Regions from separate parts of the Kosakonia sp. SMBL-WEM22 genome, predicted to be linked through region 2. Evidence: predicted binding sites of a transcription regulator. Region 2 holds the regulator's gene; each other region holds the start of a gene.

Region 1 (3,280 bases), 2.2 Mb from region 2:
GTTGATTGGCTGTGCTATCGCCTGGGCGGCAGTGAGTTTTATCTGGCCAGACTGGCGCTTCAGGAACCTTGCGAGCGTCACAGAGAAGGCATTTAACGCCAACTGTCGTTATCTTGATGCAATTCTTGAGCAGTATCATCAGGGGCGTGATAACCGGCTTGCCTACCGTATCGCGAGGCGTAATGCTTATAACCGCGATGCCGAACTGGCTTCGGTCGTGTCAAATATGTCTTCGGAACCAGGTACCTCACCTGAGCTTCGTGAAAAGGCTTTCAGATTGCTTTGCCTAAATCAGACTTTTATAAGCTACATTTCTGCTCTGGGAGCCCATCGCGAGCAATTAGCCCAACCGGAGGTGTTGCGTCTACTGGATGACGCGGTGTGTTATGTTGATGATGCCCTCCAACATTCGCCTGCCGATCAAGGTCGCGTGCAGGATGCGCTTGCTGATTTATCGCAGCGCATCAAGCAACTGGATCCGCGCCCTGACAGCAAAGAGCCGCTTGTATTACAACAGATTGGCCTGTTGATAGCGCTTTTGCCGGAAGTTTCTCGTTTAAAAAGCCAAATAGTCTAGAGAGGGTTTGCTCCTTTTTTCATCACATCATTGGCCCACGCAAGCAGCGCCTGGCGACGACTTGCCGGTAGCGCTGCTTCGTGAATGCCGACGATGGCCCCTTCCAGTGCAAATAAAACTTTTACACTGAGCTGCTTGTTCATTTTCCGAAGCCGGAGCCAGCAAACTTTTGCACCAAGTAGCCGCAGGATTTGTGCATCGTTGATGCCAGCCTGCTGCAATTGACACTCAAGTTGACTGGAAAGATTGGGTAGATCGCGCAGACGAAAAAGTTTTTCGCGCTGCGCTTTCGCCCGCCTTGCTGCATCAAGCGCCAGTGTTGAAAGCTTCAGCAGCAAGCCGCGGTCGCCCCATACATTGTCGCTGACGTAGTAATAATTTAACGATATCTGCCGCCCCCGCTTTTTAAGATTTAAAAGTGGTGCACGCCGGACTACATCATACTGCGCGCTTTCGTCACAGGCGCGTAAGTACAGTTTCCCCTCGGCTATCATCGCAAAAACGATGTTATCCACTGCAAGGCTATAACCACCAAAGTGGGCGCGATGGCTAATTTGTCCGAGTGAAGTGAGATATTCGCGCGATTGATATATCCGTTGATAACATAAGTCTTCCATGATTTTTCCTTTATAAATCACCTGGTAATGCGTTTTCCTGTGAACGGATCCAGTAATCAGGAACATAGGCAACTGCGCGCGAGACAGCAAGCAAATTTTGTATTGAGTAGCAGGCACAAAACAAAAATGCGAGATGCTTTCAGAAATTGAGGTTGATCTTTAAACACTCTGCAGGTACTGTATGTTTATACAGTAACTCAAAGGGCTGGATTGCTTATGCACACTTCAGGCTATGCTAATCGTTCGAAAACATCCGCTTCCGCACGCCAAACATTGAACCAGAGCGAAACTACCACTCTCGCTACCGGGCTTATTAGCGAAGTGGTTTACCATGAAGACCAGCCCATGATGACCCAGCTATTATTGCTGCCACTGCTGCAGCAACTCGGTCTGCAGTCACGCTGGCAGCTGTGGTTAACACCGCAACAGAAATTAAGCCGTGAATGGCTTCAGTCTGCAGGTTTGCCGCTGACGAAAGTGATGCAAATTAACCAACTTTCTCCAGGCGTCACGCTGGATTCAATGATCCGGGCTTTACGTACCGGTAATTTCAGCGTTGTTATCGGCTGGCATACTGAGGAGTTGACGGAAGATGAACATCGCCGCCTTGCACTGGCAGCTGAGGAGGGAAATGCGATCGGCTTTGTTATGCGTCCAATTCGTCGCAATCCCCTCGCTGCGAGACAGCTTTCCGGAATAAAAATTCACTCAAATTTGTATCATTGAGTAAATTTAGGAGTTTTCCTGGGATTATTTTTCTTATCTGTCAGCATCCCCTATTTATTAACCAAATAGAGCCGCAAAGCTTGTGCGGCGTGGTTTGCCGCACATCAAGGATGAGTGATATTTCAGCACAAATGTTAAATTTTGTGTACACAAAGCCTTTTTTTTCATATGCCTGACGGACTTCACACTTGTAAGTTTCCAACTACGTTGTAGACTTTACATCGCCAGGGGTGCTCGGCATAAGCCAAAGATATCGGTAAAGATATCTGCAGAGTTGTCAGTGAGCAATGCCCCCGGTGAAGGATTTAACCGTGACTTCTCAACGAGATTTCCATGGCGATTTTTGGATGATAACGAGGCGCAAAAAATGAAAAAGACAGCTATCGCGATTGCAGTGGCACTGGCTGGCTTCGCTACCGTAGCGCAGGCCGCTCCGAAAGATAACACCTGGTACACCGGTGCTAAACTGGGCTGGTCTCAGTTCCACGATATTGGTAACAACCAGATCCCTAACAATGGCCCGACTCACGAGAGCCAGTTAGGCGCTGGTGCGTTCGGTGGTTATCAGGTTAACCCGTACGTTGGCTTTGAAATGGGCTATGACTGGCTGGGTCGTATGCCGTACAAAGGCAGCGATGTAAACGGCGCATTCAAAGCTCAGGGCGTTCAGCTGACCGCTAAACTGGGTTACCCGATTGCTGATGACGTTGACCTGTACACCCGTCTGGGTGGTATGGTTTGGCGCGCAGACGCTAAAAACAACCAGGGCTTCAAAGATCACGATACCGGCGTTTCTCCGGTCTTCGCTGGTGGTGTTGAGTGGGCAGTTACTCGTGACGTTGCAACCCGTCTGGAATACCAGTGGACCAACAACATTGGTGACGCGAACACCGTTGGTGGCCGCCCGGACAACGGTCTGCTGAGCTTAGGTGTTTCTTACCGCTTCGGTCAGCAGGAAGATTCCGCACCGGTAGTTGCTCCGACTCCTGCTCCGGCTCCGGAAGTACAGACCAAGCACTTCACTCTGAAGTCTGACGTTCTGTTCACCTTCAACAAAGCTACCCTGAAACCAGAAGGTCAGCAGGCGCTGGATCAGCTCTACAGCCAGCTGAGCAACCTGGATCCGAAAGACGGTTCCGTAGTGGTTCTGGGCTTCACCGACCGCATCGGTTCTGACTCTTACAACCAGGGTCTCTCTGAGAAACGTGCTCAGTCCGTTGTTGATTACCTGGTTTCCAAAGGTATCCCGGCGAACAAAATCTCTGCACGTGGCATGGGTGAATCCAACCCGGTTACCGGCAACACCTGTGACAACGTGAAAGCACGCGCTGCTCTGATCGATTGCCTGGGTCCGGATCGT
Region 2 (3,280 bases):
GCGTTCGGTTTTTTATTCGGAATCTTTAACCATTCACTCCTGGCGAAACCGCAGATCGTTATGCACCCTCAGCATTAGCGAACCAGCTGCCGTTGCGCCAGTGATGCCGCCAGATGAGCGCCAGTGTGATACCGCGTAGCGCGAGGAACACCGTAAGAGAGAGCCATAAACCGTGATTGCCAAGCAACGGCACCGTCAGCAGGGTCAGGCCAAAACCGGCAGCGGCAACCGCCATACTGTTACGCATTTCAGCCGCGCGCGTTGCGCCCACAAACATGCCGTCGAGCAAATAGCACCACACTCCCACCAGTGGCAGTACCACCTGCCAGATAAGATAGTGTCCGGCCACCGCCTGCAGTTCAGGAATGGAGGTCAACAGCGCAATAATCATGCTGCCCGCCAGCGCGTAGACAAGAGCAAACGCGAGCGCCACAAACCCTGCCTGACGACAGGCCGCACGCCAGACATGCAGCAGTTGGCTGCCATCGCGCGCGCCGTAAGCCTGCCCGGAGTGGGCCTCAACGGCATAGGCAAAGCCATCCAGCGCATAGGCGGTAAAGGTGAGAAACATCATCAGCACCGCGTTGGCAGCGACCGTTTCGCTGCCAACGCGCGCGCCCAACACGGTGATGGAGCCGAAACAGAGTTGCAGCAGCAGCGAGCGCAGCATGATATCGCGGTTGAGAGCCAACAAACGGCGAACGCCGCCGCGCCATGCGGATGTTAGCATTGAGAGCGAGATAGCCTGCCGGCGTAAGACCTGCCACACCATCAGCAAGCCGATAAAGAAGGTGACGTACTCCGCGATAACCGTGGCGAGTGCGGCGCCCTGCACATTCATATGCAGCCCCATCACCAGCCAGAGGTCGAGGAGGATGTTGAAGAGGTTACCCACCACCAATAATATCACCGGGGCGCGGGCATACTGGACGCCGAGCAGCCAGCCAAGCAGCACCATATTACCCAGCGAGGCTGGTGCACTAAGCCAGCGGATCTCAAGAAAGCGGCGCGCCTGCGCCAGCACCGCCTCGCTGCCGCCGGTAATGTGCAGCGCCAGGTCGATTAGCGGCGAGCGTAACAACGCGATGGCAGCACCCGCGCCGAGCGCCAGCAGCAGAGGCTGCACAAGCGCACGCGTCAGCGCTGAGGGATTTTTCGCACCGAATGCCTGGGCGGTCAGCCCGGTGGTGCTCATACGCAGAAACAGCAGCAGCATAAAGAGGAAGCTGGTTGCCGTTGCACCAATCGCCACGCCGCCGAGGTAGACGGGGCTATCCAGATGACCGATTACTGCCGTATCGACTAAGCCCAGCAGTGGAACGGTAATATTGGATAAAATCATCGGCAGCGCAAGCCGCCACAGAGCTTTGTCGGATGCGGTTAACAGCGCCATAGCGTGAACATCATTACATTAAAGAGGAGAAGCGTGGCGCTGCGGCGCGCAACGTGGCGCCACAGCAAAGAAAAGAGGCTTTACAGCCATTCACCGTTACGGATCACGCCGACCGCCAGCCCTTCAATGGTGAAGTTCTGTTTGCGCAAATCGACCACGATCGGCGAGAAGTCGCTGTTTTCTGCCAGCAGTTCAACGGTGTTGCCATGTTTTTTCAGGCGTTTCACCGTCACTTCATCTTCGATACGGGCAACGATAACCTGACCGTTACGCGCATCCTGCGTTTTATGTACCGCCAGCAGGTCGCCATCCATGATACCGATATCTTTCATCGACATCCCGCTAACGCGCAGCAGGAAGTCAGCATGGGGTTTAAAGAGATTTGGATCGACCTGATAGTGGCTTTCGATATGCTGCTGCGCCAGCAGCGGCTCACCCGCAGCGACGCGACCAATCAGCGGTAGACCGGCATCGTTTTCCTCTTCCAGCAGCAGGCGAAGACCGCGCGATGCGCCAGATACGATTTCGATCACCCCTTTGCGCGCCAGCGCTTTAAGGTGTTCTTCGGCTGCATTTGGGGAACGGAACCCCAATTGCTGTGCGATTTCCGCACGCGTCGGTGGCATACCGGTTTGGGTGATGCGATCGCGAATCAGATCGAACACCTCTTGCTGCCTGGCCGTTAATGCTTTCATCCCGCCCCCTGGGTGTATATACAGTTATGCTGTGAGTATATACAGTCAACGGCGATTTTGAAACCACATTTAAGCAAAAAACCAGAGCGTTATCGAATTATGGAAACGCTATCGAAAATGTGACCAAAGAAGCGAGATCCAGGTAAAGAGCGCCAGTAAAATTGTCATCAGCACCGCTGCCGAGCCCATATCCTTTGCCCGGCCGGAAAGCTCATGGAATTCAGGGCCGATACGGTCCACAACCGCTTCGATAGCGCTATTGAGGATTTCGACAATCATCACCAGCGTGACCGAGCCAATAAGCAGGACGCGAGTAATGACATCTATATCCAAAAATGCAGCAATAATAATAGCCACAACAACAGCTACGCCCTCCTGGCGAAAAGCAGCTTCATTGATCCAGGCTGCGCGTACACCTTTCCACGAATATCCTGCGGCTTTAATGATCCGGATAAAACCGGTGGTATTATTGGCCATGAAAAGAACCTTTTTAACTATTAAGCGTCAATGAGTAGTGGTACACGCAGCGGTACCACAGAAATTATGCGTGCTTTCTGATATTCTTGCGGCGCAATGGCACTATTAATAACCAGAGGCTTTACACCCTTTATGTCCGGCTGGCCACGAATTTACTACAAATTACTGAACTTACCATTAAGCGTGCTGGTAAAAAGTAAATCGATCCCCGCAGAACCTGCACAGGAACTGGGGCTCGACACATCACGACCTATTATGTATGTGCTGCCTTATAACTCAAAGGCAGACTTAATGACCTTGCGCGAGCAGTGCCTGGCGCATGAATTACCCGATCCCCTCGAACCACTGGAGATCGATGGCGCGCTGCTGCCACGCTATGTGTTCATTCACGGCGGCCCGCGCGTATTTACCTATTACACGCCGAAAGAAGAGTCGATAAAACTGTTCCATGACTACCTGGATTTACACCGTAGCCATCCCGATCTGGATGTGCAGATGGTGCCGGTATCAGTGATGTTCGGTCGCTCGCCAGGGCGTGAAAAGGGTGAAATCAATCCGCCGTTGCGCATGCTCAACGGTATTCAGAAATTCTTCGCTGTTTCGTGGCTTGGTCGCGACAGCTTTGTGCGCTTCTCCCCGCCCGTTTCGCTGCGCCGCATGGCGACCGAACACGGTACGGATAAGATCATCGCGCAAAAACTGGCTCGCGTGGCAC
Region 3 (3,280 bases), on a different replicon from region 2:
CGGCTTTTTCCATTTTTAACCAATCTCATGCATACCATTTACCAGGTCAAACTGCGTATTGTCGCTGATATAAAAGCGCTCCCCGCGTACACCACACTGTTTTCTGACCGCGTCAGCGATGAGCTCTGCACCGCCACCGATAACCATAACATGAGAATAGCCACTGAAGCTGCTGACAGCATCGGTCACGCGATTAATCAGGCGGTTCTGCGAGTCCTGAAGCGCGGCAGTGACCAGCTCAAGACGTGACGTATCATTCACGCGCCGGCGGAGGAAGTCGCTGTCATTCCGGTGGATGATGATCTCATCCGCGAGATAACTGCTGCTGCGGGTACCGGCAACTGCCAGCGCGGCCTGCACCTCACGGGTCATCAGGGACACGCCCAGCTGGGGATTGCCGTAAATACGTGAAATACCGCGCATGCGGGCCATAACGTGTGAGATATCAAGCGTGGTGCCCCCCAGATCGATAATCAGCAGGGAATCCAGCTCATCCATATCCCGTACAATCCGGTAGCCGGCCGGGATGGACTCCGGCATCACCTGCACACTCCGGACAGTGAAGGTGCGGCCCCCGTTCAGCGTCAGCGGGCGCATCAGGCTCGCTTCCTTGCGACGGATATTTTCGGCTGAGGGCTGGTTGTCACGGTCATAAAATTCTGCCAGCGGAAGGGTCACCACGATATCCACGTCACAGGGCTCCACGCCGGTCTGCAGCAGCGCATGGTGTACCGCCACAACATTCACGTCGCTGTATTGCCAGCCCACGCTTGTGGTGATGATGGCATCCGGGCTGATCGGATCGAAGCTGTAGTGCTCCCCGTTCAGGGCGTAGTTATACACGGTGTTACTGCCGAAGGCGACCGACCATTCGCGCTTGAAGCTGTTCGGACTGATCGCCGTGCGCACCTCGCCTTCGTCTTCGTCTTCCCACAGAACCTTGATGTTGGTCGAGCCGTCGTCCACATAGAATTTCATGCCGTTTCTCCGGATAACTTTAAGTGATAAATAAGAGATAAATAAGAGAATAATAAGGATTCTATTGCAATATCCGGGCACATTACAAGAACTATAAGAGACAAATAAGAGATAAATAATAGCAAATCAAGAGAAGAGCATAAAGAAGTATCAGGTTCTTGCCGGAGCGGCGTGATGACCACATGCTGACGCGACTCCCGGTCTTTTTTCTGTATACCTGCCAGGCAGTTGCCTTTTTCGCTGCCCTTTATCCTTGCTTCTTCCGGAAATCTGTAAATATACTGTTTATACATACAGTAAACTAACAACAAGGGGTGGAGTTATAAACCTCATGATGCTGACCCCGACCGAAAGCGCGCAGGCTCTGGCTCTGCCGCTGTTTCTGGAGATGGTGCCGTGTGGTTTTCCGCCTCCCGCCCAGGACTATGTGGAAAAGGAGCTGGATCTCAATGAGTACTGCATCAGACACCGCAGCGCGACCTACTATCTGCGCGCCCACGGCGACAGCATGCGGGACGGTTTCCTCTTTAACGGGGACCTGCTGGTTGTCGACAGCGCCATGAAGCCGGAGCACGGCGATATCGTCGTGGCCGGTATGGGGGCCGAATTCACGGTAAAGCGGCTGCAGACACGGCCGAAACTGTGTCTGCAGCCCATGAACCCGGCTTTTCCGCCCATTTATCCCGATCCGGATGAGCTCCAGATTTTCGGCGTGGTCACCCACATCATCCACCGCACCCGCGAGGTGATAAAATTTTTGGACTAGCTGACGTGAACAGTTTCTATGCCTCCTGCGAGAAGGTCTTTCGCCCCGACCTGAAGGGCTGGCCGGTGGTGGTGCTGTCGAACAATGACGGATGCTGCATCGCCCGTTCCCCGGAGGCAAAACGGCTGGGCATAAAAAAGGGCGATCCGTGGTTTAAAATCCGCGAACAAACCTTCGCAGAGAAAATACACGTATTTTCAAGTAACTATGAGCTTTACGCGAGTATGAGTAACCGGGTCATGTCCTGCCTCGAGGAGATGGCGCCACGCGTTGAGCAGTACTCCATCGACGAGATGTTTCTCGATCTGCGGGGGCTGGAAACGGCCATCAGCTATGAAACGTTCGGGGCGCAGCTGCGCGCGCACGTTCAGACCTGCACCCGGCGCACCATCGGCGTCGGGATGGGACCGACCAAAACGCTGGCCAAATCCGCGCAGTGGGCCTCCAAGGAATGGCCCGCTTTCCGGGGCGTCCTTGCGCTGACACCAGGCAATCCCGCCCGGACGGAAAAACTGCTCTCCCTGCAGCCTGTCCAGGAGCTCTGGGGCGTCGGCAGCCGTATCGCGCGCACCCTGAACACAATGGGGATCACCACGGCCCTGCAGCTGGCCCGCACAAACCCGGCCTTCATCCGGAAGAATTTCAGTGTGGTGCTCGAGCGCACCGTGCGTGAGCTCAACGGCGAATCCTGTATTCCGCTTGAGGAAGCGCCGCCGGCGAAGCAGCAGATTGTCTGCTCCCGCGTTTTCGGGGAGAGAATTGTCACCCTCGAAGACATGCGGCAGGCAGTCTGCCAGTATGCAGAGCGCGCAGCCGAGAAACTGCGCGGTGAGCGCCAGTACTGCCGGCACATCTCTGTTTTCATCAAGACCTCGCCCTATTCCGCTTCAGAGCCCTATTACGGTAACGTGGCGGTTGAAAAGCTTCTCACCGCTACTCAGGACACCCGCGATATCATTGCGGCCGCCATGCGCGGGCTGGAGCCTATCTGGCGCGGTGGCCACCGGTATGCCAAAGCCGGCATCATGCTGAATGACTTTACCGCCACCGGCTTGGCCCAGCTGAACCTGTTTGATGAGCAGCCGCCCCGCCCGCACAGCCAGGAACTGATGAACGTCCTGGACGGCATAAATCAGTCCGGCCTCGGTCAGGTCTGGTTTGCCGGCCGTGGCATCGCCCCCCAGTGGAAAATGAAACGAGAAATGCTCAGTCCTGCCTACACCACACGCTTGAAAGAGATCCCCCTGGCCCGGATTGGATAAGCCAGGTGGTTCTGGCACCCTGCTCACACAAGCACGGCAGGACGCCGTGCGAAGCTCCGGTCTGATTAACCGCACAGGTCACAACCGGTAACCTGGTGCAGCCGGACAGGCCTTTCAGTCCGGGTGTGACGGGTTGGGCAAGCCCGGAGGATTCCGGGCGCGGCAGTCGCTTTTAAGCAGGCTAAGAACTTTAGGTATTTCCCACTCAGTGTTAAGTCCTAATGTCATCAGGTATATCGCTCTTTTACTTCTTTAGCTGTTTCCCATACAGCTT

What was found. Region 2 encodes LexA, which represses DNA repair genes until DNA is damaged. Its sites were predicted from a motif close to TNCTGTATGTACATACAGNA; they were not measured.
Region 1: the regulator LexA is predicted to act here: its motif matches at 1,370-1,389, upstream of sulA (SOS-induced cell division inhibitor SulA).
Region 3: the regulator LexA is predicted to act here: its motif matches at 1,258-1,277, upstream of umuD (translesion error-prone DNA polymerase V autoproteolytic subunit).

The regions. Positions count from the first base shown of each region.
Region 1 covers NZ_CP051488.1:1,847,769-1,851,048, reverse strand. Annotated here, with positions in the region: gene yccS (YccS family putative transporter) at 1-577, shown strand, start outside; gene HF650_RS08735 (TfoX/Sxy family DNA transformation protein) at 574-1,194, opposite strand; gene sulA (SOS-induced cell division inhibitor SulA) at 1,411-1,920, shown strand; gene ompA (porin OmpA) at 2,288-3,280, shown strand, end outside.
Region 2 covers NZ_CP051488.1:4,695,933-4,699,212, forward strand. Annotated here, with positions in the region: gene dinF (MATE family efflux transporter DinF) at 59-1,393, opposite strand; gene lexA (transcriptional repressor LexA) at 1,474-2,088, opposite strand; gene HF650_RS22700 (diacylglycerol kinase) at 2,197-2,565, opposite strand; gene plsB (glycerol-3-phosphate 1-O-acyltransferase PlsB) at 2,698-3,280, shown strand, end outside.
Region 3 covers NZ_CP051489.1:150,375-153,654, forward strand. Annotated here, with positions in the region: gene HF650_RS25000 (plasmid partitioning/stability family protein) at 1-13, opposite strand, end outside; gene parM (plasmid segregation protein ParM domain-containing protein) at 16-978, opposite strand; gene umuD (translesion error-prone DNA polymerase V autoproteolytic subunit) at 1,310-1,744, shown strand; gene umuC (translesion error-prone DNA polymerase V subunit UmuC) at 1,732-3,006, shown strand.